2 regions of the Oerskovia sp. 140933 genome follow, and region 1 is predicted to be linked to the other one. Evidence: riboswitches for the same ligand, from Rfam matches in the RefSeq annotation. Region 1 holds a riboswitch; the other holds the start of a gene.

Region 1 (7,534 bases):
CTCGCCGTAGAACCGGACGGTCTGCGCCTGGATGCCGTTCGCGAGCGCGATGGACAGGAACCACACGGCCATGGACTGGCTCGAGAACGCCGCGGGGGCGAGCTTGGTCGTCGCGGACAGGCCCGTCGTCTGGAGCAGGACGTCGCCGAGGCCCAGCAGCAGGAGCGAGGCCAGGAGCCACCAGACGGCGATCTTCCAGTCGCCGCTCTGCCCGGTCACGGCGGGCACGAGGATCAGGTAGGACAGCCCGCCGAGGAGCGCGCCGATCGCGATCTTCTTGGACGCGTGCGGCTGCCGGGGGCCGAGCCAGGTCCACAGGGCGGCGACCACGGGCGCGACGAGCACCTCGACGCCGCCGAGGAACGAGCTGAACCAGGCCGCCGGCGCCTCCCAGCCGAAGATCGTGCGTTCGACGTGCTGGTCGGCCAGCAGGATCAGGACGCTGTACGCCTGGAACAGCACGAAGTTGAACGCGACCGACGCGAACCACAGCACGAGGAATGGGCGGAGCCGGCCGCGTTCGGCGCCCGTCACGCGGGGGCTGCGGAACATGACGGTGAAGTAGACGATCGGCGCGGCCATCGCGACCACGGTCAGCGCGTCGACGACGCCCGCGATGCTGAGCCGCCCCGCGAGCGCGAGCCCGACGGCGAGGATCACCACCCCGGCCGCGACCCCTCCCAGGATCCACAGGGTCCGCCGCATCACGTCAGGCGGCAGGGGCGCCTCGGGGCCGCGACCGTGCCCGGGGACGTGCCTGCGGCCCACGACGTACTGGACCACTCCCGCGGTCATGCCGATCGCGGCGGCCGAGAACCCCCAGTGCCACCCGACGTCGGCGCCGAGCCACCCCGTGACGAGGGGCCCGAAGAACGCACCCACGTTGATGCCCATGTAGTAGAGCGCGAACCCCGCGTCCCGACGCTCGTCCGTGGTCGAGTAGAGCTTGCCCACGAGCGTCGACACGTTGGGCTTGAGCAGGCCCGTGCCCAGGCTGATGAGCACCAGCCCGAGCCACGTCGAGAGCTCGGCGGGGATCGCCATGGTGTAGTGGCCGCACGCGATGAGGATCCCGCCCCACAGAACGGCCCGGTACGAGCCCAGGACCCGGTCCGCGATCCACCCGCCGCCGACCGAGACGAGGTAGACCATGGTCCCGTAGCCGGCCGCGATCGAGGCCGCAGGCCCGGCCTCCATCCCGAGCCCGTCGTCCGCGACGGTCGCCGTGAAGAACAGGACGAGGATGGCCTGCATCCCGAGGAACGAGAACCGCTCCCAGACCTCGAGGCCGAACAGGGTCGACAGACCTCGCGGGTGCCCGAAGAAGGCTCTGTCGTCCGGGTCGACCACGGGGTCGGCCGGTCGTGCGTCCTCGGTCGTCAACAGCCCTCCAGCGGTCGGTGCGCCCGCCGCGGGCTCGCGGAGGCATCCTTCCAACCTAAGGAGGATCGCGGCACGTGGCTACAGGGATGCACGCCGAGCGCGCCCTGGCCCCGTCAGACGACCCGGTCGAGGCCCTCCAGGCGGGCGAGCCGGTCGAGCAGGGCGTCCCGCACGTCCGGCCACTCGTCCGCGAGGATCGAGAAGTAGGCCGAGTCCCCGCGCGTCCCGTCGGGCGCGACGCGGTGGCTGCGCAGCACCCCCTCGGGCACCGCGCCGAGGCGCTGGATCGCCGCGATCGAGCGGGCGTTGCGCGCGTCGGCCCGCAGCGCGACGCGCTCGACGTCGAGCACCTCGAACGCGTGCCGCAGCAGCAGGTACTTGCACGCCGGGTTGGTCACGCCGCCCCACCACGGACGGCCGTAGTACGTCCACCCGAGCTCGACCCGCCGTTGCGCGGGCGACCACTCGTAGAACGACGTGCTCCCGCGGACCTCCGCGGCGCCGTCGGGCCCGGGCGTTCCCTGCCCGACGACGGCCCACGCCAGGCGCCCCGGCGTCGCCACCGCGTCACGCACCAGGGCGACCATGTCCGCCGTCCCGCGAGGTGTGGGCGTGGACATCCCGGCCCACAGGGCGTCGTCGACGAGCGCAGCCAGCGCGGGTGCGTGCTGCTCACCGAGCGGTTCGAGCCGCAGCCCGAACCCTTCCAGGACGACGTCGTTCTCCATCCCCGCATCCTCCCGCAGCCGGTCGTGCGGGTTCTGTGAAGCCCGCTCCCCGAGATGCGAGCGTGCGAACACCCTGCCTACGGTCGCAGGGAAGCAACCACCATCACCGAGGGAGGAACCCCATGGGACTGGGAGACAAGATCAAGCACGGCGCCGAAGAGGCCAAGGGCAAGATCAAGGAAGGCACCGGCAAGGCGACCGGCAACGAGCGCCTCGAGGCCGAGGGCCACGCCGACCAGGCCAAGGCCAACGTGAAGCAGGCCGGCGACGACGTCAAGGATGCCTTCAAGAAGGACTGACACCACCTGGACGACGGCCGCCCCGGGACCCTGACAGGGTCCCGGGGCGGTGCTGTGGACAGGAAGGTTCAGAGGGCGATGACGGGCGCGAGGTCGGCGACGGCACCGAGGGTGTCCGGCGCACGGCCCGCCTCGACGAGACCGGGGCCGCCCAGCGGCGGCTCTCCGGCCGGCTGACCGACGGGCGGCACCACCGTGAGGACCGGAGGGCCCACGGGCAGCGCGGCCTCGGGCGCCTCGGCCGGGCCGAGCACGGGCACGATGCGCGGGCTCGAGATCCGCGCGAGCAGCCCGAGCTCCACCCCCGCCCACTCGTGCGCCAGGATCGAGAAGCACACCGAGTCGGCGCGGGAGCCGTCGGGGGCCGTGCGGTGACCCCGCATGACGCCCTCCTCGTACGCGCCGAGCCGGCGCATCGCGGACAGCGAGCGCTCGTTGCGCGCGTCCACCCGGAAGCCCACGCGGTGCACGTCCCACGACTCGAACGCATGTCGGAGCAGCAGCCACTTCGAGACCGGGTTGACGAGGCTCCCCCACGTGGAGCGGGCGTAGAAGGTCCGCCCGATCTCCACGCGCCTGTCGTCGAGCGACAGGTCACGGAAAGCGGTGCTCCCCACCACGACGCCCGAGCCCGCGTCGACGACGGCGAACGCCGTCAGGGCGCGCGTGGCCCGGGTGTCCTCGATGAAGTTCACCATCCCGACCTCCCCCTCGGGGAGGGTCGTACTCATGCCTGCCCACATCGACGGATCGACGATCTGGGCCAGCGCACCGGCGTGCGCGACGGCCAAGGGTTCGAGGCGGAACCCGTGGCCTTCAAGGTGGACATCGTGCTGCACAGCGCATATCAGAACACACGCAGGCGTCGCCGCCAAGACCACGGAGCGGTCCTTCGTGGACGGTGGGGTGACGACCCGGTGAACACCGCGACGCTCGCAGCGTCCCCGCAGGTCAGAGGGGGTGTCAGGCGGGGGCGGGACCGCAGCCCACGGCCGCCGTGATGTCGCCTGCCGCAGCCGTCGCGATGAGCCCGGAGAGCCCCGCGACCTGGAGCAGCGGACGCGGGTCGTCGCTCACGACCCAGCAGCCGTCCACGACCTCGTACCGGGCCTTCGACCCCTCGCTCGCCCAGGCGCGCAGCGCCGAGAGGAGACGCTCGATCTCCTCCCCCGTGGTCCCCACGCCGATCGACGCGCGGACGGCCCCCGCCGGGAGACCCAGGCGGGCCAGGAGCGGGTGCGCGCAGAACCGGCCGTCGCGCACACCGATGCCGTGCTCGGCCGACAGGTAGGCCGCGACGAGGCCCGCGTCCGCACCGTCGACCGAGAAGGTCACGACGCCCACGGGGTCCACGGCGTCCGCCCAGGCGCGCACGACGCGCACGCCGTCGATCTCCTCGAGCCCCTCGACGAGGCGGGCCCGGAGCTCGGTCTCGTGCGCGACCAGCACGCCGGGCTCGAGCGCCGCGAGCGCGTCGCACGCCGCGGCGAGCGCGACCGCGCCGATCACGTTGGGAGACCCGGCCTCGTGGCGTGCCGGGGCGGCCTGCCAGGTGGTGCCGTCGAGCGTCACGTTCCGCACCGCGCCGCCTCCGGCGAGGTACGGGGTGCCGGCGTCGAGCCAGTCGCGACGACCCACGAGCGCGCCCGCGCCGAACGGCGCGTAGGTCTTGTGCCCGGAGAACGCGACGTAGTCCACGTCGCTCGCCGCGAGGGACACGCCGCGGTGCGGGACGAGCTGGGCACCGTCGAGCACGACGCGAGCGCCGGCGTCGTGCGCCGCGGCGACGACGTCCGCGAGGGGCAGCGACTCGCCCGTGACGTTGGATGCGCCCGTGATCGCGACGAGCGCGTACGGGAAGCGCGAGAGCTCGGCGCGCAGGCCGGACAGGGTCTCGGCGACGGTCGCGCCGCCGACCAGGACCGTGGCCCCGCCCGTGCGCTGCCACGGCAGGAGGTTGGCGTGGTGCTCGACGTCGAGGACGAGCACGCGGCCCGGCGTCCCGTCGGCCTGGGCCGGGACGCAGCCCGCGAGGAGGTTGAGCGAGTCCGTGGTGTTGCGCGTGACGACCGTGACGTCGTCCTCTCGCGCGCCCACGAAGTCCCCGACGGTCCGACGTGCCGACTCGTAGAGGGCCGTCGACACCTGCGACAGGTAGCCCGCGCCGCGGTGCACGCTCGCGTAGAGCGGCAGGACCTCGTTGACGCGGTCGGCCACGACCTGCAGCGCAGGGGCCGACGCCGCGACGTCGAGGTTCGCGTACGGGACGCTGCGCCCGTCGACGAGCGGGACCAGGGTGTCGCTGCCCACGACGGGCAGCACGGCACACGAGGTGGGGGCTTCGATGACTGCGTGTGCGCTCATGGCACGTCCTCCGGTGGTCGTCGGAGTTCGCCGTGCCGGCCCCTCCGCGCTTGCCCCCCTCCTGATAGAGAGGGACCTGGTCGTCACCCGGGGCACCCCACCGCGGAGGAGGGTTGCCGGCCAGCAAACCGGGGTTTTGCGCTGGCACTCATGACCTGGTGTCCAGGATGGGCGAGGCCCACAGAGCGTGTCAACTGGTGGGCAGGGCGTCTCGGATGGTGGTCAGCACGGTCTGTCAGGCGGGCAGGACGGTCACTACCGGGACGCGACGCCCAGCGCCTCGACCCGGCGCGCGTCGGCCCGGTACATGGCCGCATGGTCCAGGAAGTCGTTCCGGCCCGTGTCCGCAGCGCGCCCGTCCGTGTACGCCGCGAGCTCGTCGAGCTTCGAGGCCATCGCGGCCAGGACGTCGCGGCGCGAGTACGGCACCCCGTAGGCCTCGACCAGCACATCGAGCCGCGCAAGAGGATCCAGGCGCCCGACGACGCCGCTCCCCTCCCCGCCCTCGGCGTCCGTCACGAAGGGCGCGAGCCGGTAGCCCAGGTACGCCAGGTCCCGGACCCGGGGGCCCGGGCTCGCGGTGTCGAAGTCGATGAGGCCGACCACGGCGCCGTCGCGGAAGGTCAGGTTGTACGGCGCGACGTCGTTGCGGCACACGACCTCAGCGGGCTCGTGCGGTGCGCTCTGCCAGAGGGGTGGCGCGGGCGCGTCGCCCGCGGCGAGGAAACCGACGCTCGCGTCGTGCACGCGCCGCAGGAGCTCCCCCGCGCCCCGGAGCACGGACTCGTCCCAGACCCACAGGGGAAGGGGGTAGTTCGCGACCTCGCCCGGGAGGTAGGACAGCACCTCGCGCCCCTGGCCGTCGGTCCCCAGCGGCTCGGGCACCTCGGCGATGCCGTGCGCGCGCAGGTGGCGCAGGAACGCCTGGACGGTCGGCGTCCAGGGCCCGGCGGTGCGTCGCACGGTGTCGCCGCGTCGCACGACCACGGTCGAGTTCCCGCCGGCCAGGACATCCTCGGCCTGGTCGGTTGCGTCCTGGTCCGGCTCGGGGAAGCGGTTCATGCGCAGAACCTACCCCGACCACCCTGCGAGACGTCCATTCCATTCCGTGGTCACGGTGACGTACGATCCGACGCAACCATCCAGAGCGGCTGAGTGACTTGGCACGATGACGCCGCAGCAACCCCCCGGTGACGGGCGAGGGTGCTACCGCCACGACCGATGGAGGATCACCATGAGTTCCCCCGACCGCGCGACCGCTGCACCGGTCCCTCCCGCCCGACCCGCCGACGGCTACGCGGGCGACCTCACGCCCGAGCAGGCGTGGACCCTGCTCCAGAACGACCCGAGCGCCGTCCTCGTCGATGTCCGCACCGACGCCGAGTGGCGGTTCGTCGGAGTCCCCGACCTGTCCTCGACGGGCCGGGAGCCGGTCCTGACCCAGTGGGTCGACGTCGCGGGCCGCCCCAACGCGTCGTTCGTCGCGGACCTCCGCGCGGCAGGCGTGACGCCCGAGCGACCGGTCGTCCTCCTCTGCCGCTCCGGAGCGCGGTCGATCGGCGCGGCCAAGGCTGCGACGGCCGCAGGCCTGGGCCCCGCGTACAACGTCCTCGAGGGATTCGAGGGAGCGCTCGACACCGCCGGGCACCGCGGCGCCGACGGCTGGCGTGCCGCCGGTCTCCCCTGGACGCAGTCGTGAGCGCCGCGACGGGCGACGGCGTCCTGCGCATCCCCGCCGGGATCCCCGGAGGCTCGGGCCGCGGTCCGCTCCCCCGCTCGGCGCGACCCGACACCCTCGCGGTGCGCGGTGGCCACGCCCGCTCCGAGTTCGAGGAGACGAGCGAGGCCCTCTTCCTCACGCAGGGCTACGTCTACGGGAGCGCGGCCGAGGCCGAGGCCGCGTTCACGGGCGAGGTCGACCGCTTCATCTACTCGCGCTACGGCAACCCGACCGTGCACACGTTCGAGGAGCGACTGCGCCTCATCGAGGGGGCGGAGGCCTGCTACGCCACGGCCTCGGGCATGTCCGCAGTCTTCACCTCGCTCGCGGCGCTCGTCGGTTCCGGGTCGCGCATCGTGGCGGCCCGCGCACTGTTCGGATCCTCGCTCGTGATCTTCGACGAGATCTTCGCCAAGTGGGGCGTGCGCACCGACTACGTCGACGGCCACGTGCTGTCGCAGTGGGAGGAGGCGCTGTCGACCCCTGCGGACGTCGTCTTCTTCGAGACCCCGTCCAACCCCATGCAGGACGTGATCGACGTGCGCCGCGTGAGCGACCTCGCGCACGCGGCGGGCGCGGTCGTCGTGCTCGACAACGTGTTCGCGACGCCCGTCCTCCAGAAGCCGCTCGAGCTCGGCGCGGACGTCGTCGTGTACTCGGCGACCAAGCACATCGACGGCCAGGGACGCGTGCTCGGCGGCGCCATCCTGGGCTCCGAGGAGTACGTCAAGGGCCCGGTCCAGACGTTCATCCGCAACACCGGTCCCTCGCTCAGCGCGTTCAACGCGTGGGTCCTGGTCAAGGGGCTCGAGACCCTGTCGGTGCGCGTCAAGGCCCAGAACGCCGCGGCCCTCCAGGTCGCGACCGCGCTCGAGGAGCTGCCCGGCATCACGGCCGTGCGCTACCCGTTCCTCGCCTCGCACCCGCAGGTCGAGCTCGCCAAGGCCCAGCAGAGCGGCGGCGGGACGGTCGTCACGTTCAACCTCGACGTGCCCGGCGCCGACGACCCGGGCACGGACCCCGAGCTCCTCAAGAAGCGC
Region 2 (7,534 bases), on a different contig from region 1:
GGGGTGGCGCGTGGGCGTCGTCGCGCAGTCGCACGACGTCGTGGAGAACGTCCTCGCGGGTGTCATCGCCAAGGGCGGCGTGCCCGCGGACCGCGTGGGCAAGAAGGCGTCGGGCCCCAAGGGGCGGGACGTGTCGGCCGTCGGCCGCGAGGCGGGCGCAGGCCTGCCCGACGACGTCGCGGCCGCGGCCCTGCCCGACGGCTCACGGCTCGTCCCCTGGCGGCTCGTGGACTCCGCGCAGACCGCGGCCTTCGTCGCCGAGGGGCCTTGCGTCGTCGGCGGGACGGCCTGGGACCTCGCGCACGCCGAGCGCTTCGGGGACGGCGAGCTCGACCTGCTCGTGATCGACGAGGCCGGTCAGTTCTCGCTCGCCAACACGATCGCCGTCTCGCGCGCCGCGCAGCGGCTCCTTCTGCTGGGCGACCCGCAGCAGCTCCCGCAGGTCTCGCAGGGCCAGCACCCCGAGCCCGTGGACCAGTCGGCGCTCGGGTGGCTGACCCGCGCGGGCGGCGGGCACGACGTGCTGCCGCCCGAGTTCGGGTACTTCCTGGCCCGTTCGTGGCGCATGCATCCTGCGCTGTGCGACGCCGTGTCGGACCTCGCGTACGAGGGCCTGCTGCACGCGGAGGCCGCGGCCGGGGAGCGGCTGCTCGTGGGGGTCGAGCCCGGCGTGCACGTCGTCGAGGTCGAGCACGCGGGCAACGCGGTCTCCTCGGTCGAGGAGGCGCAGGAGATCGTGCGCCAGGTCAAGGCGCTGCTCGGGACGGCGTGGTACCCGCACGGACCGGCGGCCGGGGGGTCCCGGCCGCTCGGCCCGGAGGACTTCGTGGTCGTGGCCCCCTACAACGCGCAGGTGTGGACCGTGCGGCACGCGCTCCAGGCCGCGGGGCTCGGCGACGTGCGCGTGGGCACGGTCGACAAGTTCCAGGGCAAGGAGGCGCCCGTCGCGATCGTCTCCATGACGGCCTCGGCGCGCGAGGACGTGCCGCGCGGCATGGAGTTCCTGCTCTCGCGCAACCGGGTCAACGTCGCGGTCTCGCGCGGTCAGTGGTGTGCCGTCGTGGTCCGCTCGCCCCGGCTCACCGACTACCTGCCGAACCACCCCGAGGAGCTCGCCGAGCTGGGCGCGTTCATCGGGCTGTGCGGCGCGGGGACTCGTTCGCCGCTCCGCTGATCGCACCGCTGAGTGCGGAGCAGCTGTCGTCGCATGGGCCGTCTGGCGACAACTACTCCGCACTCAGGCGATCGGTCTCGAGGGGGCGGCTGGTGAGGTCGGTCCACCTGCTGGGTCCCGTGAGGGAGAGGGTGCGCACCCGAGGCCCCGGATGCAGGCGGTCGTCGGCGGCATAGCGCGCGGTGAGCTCGTCCTCCGCCTCCCGGTCGCCCTGGTCGGCACGGGCGAGCAGGGTCGCGATCTCGTCGACCAGCGTGAGGTCGGCGCCTTCGAGCGTGTCGTCCGTGCTCATCGCCCCCCACGTGTCCCACAGCAGCAGCTCGTCCCCCTGACGGTGGGCCAGCTCGAACAGGACGTAGTCGTGGACGAACCAGTCGCCGCGGACCGGCAGCCCGGGGTCGAGCCCGAACAGGTCCGCGTCCGCCAGCCCCGCACGGAGCGCGAGCCACGCGGTGGCCGCGGGCACGAAGGGCAGTGTCAGGTCCTCGCCGGTCACCCCCTTCTCGAGCGGGAGGTCGAGCGGGTCGAACGAGAAGGCCGGGTCACCAGCGGTGAGCTCGGGGTCCCAGCGCACCCAGCGGCCGTCTGCCCAGTGCTCGACGACGACGTGGTCGTGGTGGAAGCCGGGCGTGAAGTACGCCGCGAACCCCACACGGGTCCTGGCCGGGATGCCGTGCTCGCGCAGCACCCCGACCGCGAGCAGCGCGTGGTCCCGGCAGCAGCCTCCCACCCGGTCGCAGACCGCACGAGGCTCGGTGAGCGCGGTCCCGTGCCGGGAGTGGTCGAGGTCGAGGATCGTCGCGAGCCACCGGCTGTCGACGTCCGTGGCACGCTCGGCCGGCATCATGGCGGCCTCCGCGCGATAGTGCGCGATCACGTTGCGTGCCACCTGCCCCAGGGCGTCCGGGTCGGTGGGCACCGCCCGCAGGAGCCGGGCATGCTCCCCGGGTGAGGAGTACGGCGTGTGGGCCGCCCAGCGGGCGACCGACCGAGGGACGGCGGTGGTGCCGCTCGGCGCGAGGCGGCTGGACGGGTCGTTCATCGGATCCTCCGAGGTCGCGGTCACGAGCGGCGCGCGGCAGGGCACCAGTGTCGACCGTGGCGCGCGGCAGGGCAACGCGTCGGTCCGGTGGACCGTCGGCCACCCCCCCCGGCAAGGACCGGGCGAGCCAGGGCCTCAGAAGTCTCCGAAGCCGCCGAGGTCGCCGCCGCCGAAGTCCCCGAAGCCCCCACCCAGGTCGCCCGCGCCTCCGGCCTCGGTGAAGCCGGGCTCGCCGCCCGCCGTCTCGGCCCCGGCCTCGGTCGCCCCGGGGTCACCCTCGGTCGCGCCCGGGTCGCCGGCGCCAGAGGTGCCGCCGTCGCCCGCGAAGTCCGCCGTCGGGTCGCCGAACATCGGCCCGAACATCATGTTCGCGACCGCCGAGCCGATCACGACGCCCGCGATGGTGCCGAGCATGCTCGAGCCGATCATCGAGCCCATGCCCGGCGCGCCCTGCCGACCCCCGAACGACCGCTCGAGGGTCCCGGGGTTGCGCATCTCGGCGCGGGTCGCCATGCGGGCGAGCGACTGCGGGTCGTCGGAGGTCGCACGCTCCGCGGGCGGCACCTGCTGGCCGAGGTCGGTCAGGACGCGCCGGCGCTGCTCGGGGGTCAGCCTCTCGAACGCCTCGGCGTGCGCCTGCTCGACGGCCTCCGGGGGAGCGGTGCGCAGCAGGTACCGGTAGCGGTCGATCGCGACGTCGTCCTCGCTGCGCGCAGGCCCGGTGGGTGCGAGGGGTGGTGTGCCGTACGCGGGGGACTCGTGGCCGTCGTAGGTCGCGTGGCGGCGCGGCATCCCGTCGTCCTGCGGGGCGCGGCCGAGGAGGCGGTCGAGGAATCCCATGAGCGTGTCCTTTGGTCGAACCGGGCGCGGGCGGGTGCCCACACGGGTTCAACGCGGTGCCTGGCCCGTGCGTTCCGTCGAGGGCGCGATCCGGCCGCGACCCGCCCGGCGAGCCAGGGCGGGACCACGCGCTCAGCGCGGGGCGGGTTCCGGCACGTGGCCCACCCCGCCGAGCAGCCGGACGTTGAGCGTGCTGAAGCCGACCTCGAGCGCGTGGTACTGCTCGTGCACGCGCACGCCCTGCCCGGCAGCGAGGTCGAGCGCGGTGTGGTGCCACACCCGGCACGCCCCCTCGCCGGTCGTGTACTCCACGACGACCTCGGCACCGGCGTCGACCGACCGCACCGCGAGCACGACCCCGTCGCGCCAGCCCCAGGGCCGGTTGCGGAGCATGCGGCCGTGGAGGGCGTGCAGGAGGTGCCCGGGGCCGAACTGGCGGCACACGACGGACGGGGGGCAGGCGGCAGCGGAGGCTGCCTCACGGTCCACGACGCGCTCGGCCATGGTGCTCCTTCTCTCCGTGCCCGACGGCGGAGCTCCCCCGCGTGCGGAGACCTCGCCCGGGACAGCCCCGGGTGAGGGGCACGAGGAGGTGCGCTGCGGCGTCGGGCCTCGCTCTTCCCCCACGGACGCGGGGGCGGGTCTTCCTCCGGGAGCACCGTGCGCGATCACGCGGTTGCCGGACCAGCACGCCGGAGGGCGGTTCGCTGGTCCTCTGGACCGTTCTCAGTTCTACCACGGCGTCACGGACCGAGCACGGGGGCTCCTGGTCCTGGACGCACGAGTGCCCCCGACCGGCGAACCGGTCGGGGGCACTCGATCAATGATCAGGTTCGCCCGGAGGCGAGTGAGATCAGAGCGGGCGGATGTTCTCCGCCTGCGGGCCCTTGGGGCCCTGCGTCACGTCGAACTCGACGCGCTGGTTCTCCTCGAGCGAGCGGAAGCCCTGCGTCTGGATGGCGGAGTAGTGCGCGAACACGTCGGCGCTGCCGTCCTCAGGTGCGATGAAGCCGTAGCCCTTTTCGCCGTTGAACCACTTCACGGTTCCCAATGCCATGGGGATCTCCTTCTAGAGTTTCAAACAGCTCCATGATCTGGAGCCGAACATCACGGTGTTCGTCGTCAACTCTTGGGTAACAAGGTTCGCGGTGGCATGGGGCCGTTGCGCAAGGACAAGCGAGGCACTGCAATCTCACCGGCTACGGTACAGGGGGAAGTGCGACTGTGCTAGCCCTGGGAGGTAACGAGTCAAGCACGCGTGTCGCCCAACAGGGTCAGGGGCCTGCAAAACGGGCACCGGCACGAGCACCGGACCCGGACCCCGCGTGGCGTCCGCGACGCCCCGCCGAGCGTCCGCCACCGAGGTGAGCACGCCGTCGAACCGGGGGATCACCCCAGGTCCGACGCCTGCGAGAGGCCCGACCCGCCGTCGGGGACGGTTCTGCGAGGCGCCGGCTCACGGCACGCAGGGTCGACGACCCGTTGCGCCAGGAGAGGACACTGGTCACAGCATCGCGCATCCGGCGCCCCGCGGGCACGGCGACCACCGGTCCGGGCACGGCCGGTCGTGCCCCGGCGAGCCCTGCCGCGTCGGGTGGAAGCCCCCGCGGGCGCCCGGTAGAACTGGAGGATGGTGTCTCCCACGCAGGTCCCCGACGTCCTCCTGAACAACGGTGTCGCCGTCCCGCAGGTCGGGCTCGGTGTCTTCAAGGTCCCCGAGGACGCCACGCAGCGCACCGTCGAGCTGGCCCTCGAGGCCGGGTACCGGCACATCGACACCGCAGCCGGCTACTACAACGAGGCCGGTGTCGGGGCCGCGCTGCGCGCGACCGGGCTGCACCGCCGCGAGATCTTCGTGACGACCAAGCTCCGCAACGGCGACCAGGGCTTCGAGTCCGCGCTGCAGGCGTTCGAGGACTCGCGCGAGGCGCTCGACGTCGAGGTCGTCGACCTCTACCTCGTCCACTGGCCCGTCCCCAGCAGGGGCCTCTACGTCGAGACCTGGCGAGCCTTCGAGAAGCTGTACGCCGACGGCGCCGCCCGCGCGATCGGCGTCTCCAACTTCCTGCCCGACCACCTCGCGCGGCTCCTGGCAGAGACCGACGTCGTGCCCGCCGTGAACCAGATCGAGGTCCACCCGACCTACCAGCAGCGCGCGACGCAGGACGCGACCCGGGCCGCGGGCATCGCGGTCGAGGCGTACTCACCCCTCGGGCGCGGCACCGACCTCGACGCCCCCGCGGTCACCTCGATCGCCGAGACGCACGGCGTCACGCCCGCCCAGGTCGTCCTGCGCTGGCACCTGCAGCACGACCGGATCGTGATCCCCAAGTCGGTCGACCCCAGGCGCATCGCGACGAACATCGACCTGTTCGGCTTCGAGCTGACCGCCGGCGAGGTCGCGGCGATCGACGGCCTCGACTCCGACGTCCGGCTCGGCTCCGACCCCGCGACGGCCGCGTTCTCGCAGTACCCCTCCTGAGGCCGTACCCCTCCTGAGGCCGTACCCCTCCTGAGACGGCGGCCCCTCCTGAGACGGCGGCCTCTCCCGACCGCGGGAAGGCCGTCCGCCCGCGGTCCGACGGACCGGCGCGCGTCCCCACGACGGGCCACAGGGGGGCCACCTCGACCCCCCGCGGGCCGGCACGGCAGACTGTGCCCCGCCCCGGCGCTGCGCCGGGGGCGTGCCGACCCAAGGAGCCCAACGATGCGCCACATCCTGGACGCGATGACCGTGGCCGTGAGCGCCGCCCCCGAGAACGCGGTCCTGCGCGTGCAGTTCGCGCGGCTCCTCCTCCAGGCCGAGCAGCCCGCGCAGGCGCTCGAGCAGGCGAGCGCGGCCCTGCGGCTCGACCCGACGAGCACGGACGCGCTCGACCTCGTGACGCGCGCCGCGACCTCGCTCGCGGACGGGAGCGACGGCGTGCCGACGCGTTCCGAGGAGGCGGGAGCGGCGCCGTCGGGCGTTCCCGGGCCGGTGGCGCCGCCGGCCGCGCCCGGGGCGGACCACCCCGCGCCGCCTTCTGTGCCCGCCGCGGCCGAGGTCGGGAGCGCCCCGGCCCCGTCGGTCGACTGGGACCGGATGGAGCAGGAGGTCGGGGTCGCGCTCCCCGCCCCGTTCCTCCGGACGGGCGTCGACGACGACCCCTCGGACGCCAACGGGCTGCTCGACGTGTCGCGCGAGACCGTCACGCTCGCCGACGTCGGGGGCCTCGACCAGGTCAAGAAGCGCATCCACGAGGCCTTCCTCGAACCGATGCGCAACCAGGAGATCGCGCGCGCGTTCGGCAAGTCGATGCGCGGTGGGCTCCTCCTGTACGGACCGCCCGGGACGGGCAAGACGTTCATGGCCCGCGCGGTGGCCGGGGAGCTCGGCGCCCGGTTCCTCACCGTCACGCTCGCGGACATCCTCGACAAGTACATCGGCGAGAGCGAGCACAACCTGCACGACCTGTTCCAGCGCGCGCGCCGCCTCGCGCCCGCCGTCCTCTTCCTCGACGAGGTCGACGCGATCGGTGGCAAGCGGGCCGGGTACTCGAGCTCCTCGGGCATGCGGACCGTCGTCAACCAGCTGCTCCAGGAGATGGACGGGATCGGGTCGGACAACGACGGCCTGTTCGTCCTGGGGGCGACGAACCATCCCTGGGACGTCGACACCGCGCTCCTGCGGCCCGGGCGCTTCGACCGAGTGGTCCTGGTCCTGCCGCCCGACGAGCCCGCCCGGTACGCGATCCTGCGGCACCACCTCAAGGGGCGGCCCGTCGCGGGGATCGACCTGGACGTGATCGTCGCGCGGACCGACGGGTTCTCCGGCGCCGACCTCGAGCACCTGTGCTCGTCGGCGGCGGAGAAGGCCATGATGGCCTCGATCGAGAGCGGCCAGGTGCGGCCGATCTCCATGGCCGACGTCCTGGCGACCCTCCGCGAGGTGCGACCCTCGACGACCGCGTGGCTGCAGTCCGCGCGCAACGTCGTGACGTTCGCGAACGCCGACGGGAGATACGACGAGCTCGCGGCCTACCTGCGGGCCCGGCGGATGCTGTGACGCTCGCGGACGCGTCGGAGCTCGTCCGGACCGTCCTCGGACGCGTCGAGCTGCTCGACGAGGTCGGGCGGGGCGAGGACGCGCTCGCACTGGTCGTGGCGACGCTCCGCGAGGAGCCCGACGACGCCCGCCTGCTCCTGTCGGCCGCGTCGCTCTGCCTGGGGCTGCGCCGCACCGACGAGGCCCTGAGGTACGCGCAGGCCGTGGTGGCCGTCGCTCCCGACCTCGCGGTCGCCCACCTGCTGGCCTCGGTCGCGCTGCTCGACCTGGGCGACGCACGAGGCGCCCGGTCCGCGGTCGAGCGATGCCTCGCGCTGGACCCGGACGACGCGGCCGCGCACGGCCAGCACGCGTACGTGCTGCTCGCGGGTCGCCCGCGAGCAGCGGACAAGGCGCGGGCGCGGGCGGCGTCGGGTCGGTCGCTCGAGCTCTC

Evidence for each region. A riboswitch is a leader RNA that binds a small molecule or an ion and turns the genes downstream of it on or off. The one in region 1 is predicted to bind S-adenosylmethionine.
Region 2: linked by a shared signal. The riboswitch ahead of NHG27_RS13835 (hypothetical protein) and the one ahead of NHG27_RS18175 (aminotransferase class V-fold PLP-dependent enzyme) in region 1 are both predicted to bind S-adenosylmethionine.

What each region holds. Positions count from the first base shown of each region.
Region 1 is NZ_JAMXIO010000052.1:12,060-19,593, reverse strand. It holds gene NHG27_RS18195 (peptide MFS transporter) at 1-1,383, opposite strand, end outside; gene NHG27_RS18190 (GNAT family N-acetyltransferase) at 1,497-2,111, opposite strand; gene NHG27_RS18185 (CsbD family protein) at 2,234-2,410, shown strand; gene NHG27_RS18180 (GNAT family N-acetyltransferase) at 2,479-3,249, opposite strand; gene NHG27_RS18175 (aminotransferase class V-fold PLP-dependent enzyme) at 3,374-4,774, opposite strand; SAM riboswitch class IV at 4,816-4,930, opposite strand; gene NHG27_RS18170 (phosphotransferase) at 5,030-5,836, opposite strand; SAM riboswitch class I at 5,910-6,002, shown strand; gene NHG27_RS18165 (rhodanese-like domain-containing protein) at 6,009-6,473, shown strand; gene NHG27_RS18160 (O-succinylhomoserine sulfhydrylase) at 6,497-7,534, shown strand, end outside.
Region 2 is NZ_JAMXIO010000026.1:51,920-59,453, forward strand. It holds gene NHG27_RS13820 (TM0106 family RecB-like putative nuclease) at 1-1,174, shown strand, start outside; gene NHG27_RS13825 (transglutaminase-like domain-containing protein) at 1,227-2,216, opposite strand; gene NHG27_RS13830 (hypothetical protein) at 2,352-3,056, opposite strand; gene NHG27_RS13835 (hypothetical protein) at 3,189-3,560, opposite strand; SAM riboswitch class IV at 3,666-3,778, opposite strand; gene NHG27_RS13840 (cold-shock protein) at 3,910-4,113, opposite strand; gene NHG27_RS13845 (aldo/keto reductase) at 4,687-5,538, shown strand; gene NHG27_RS13850 (AAA family ATPase) at 5,764-7,101, shown strand; gene NHG27_RS13855 (CHAT domain-containing protein) at 7,098-7,534, shown strand, end outside.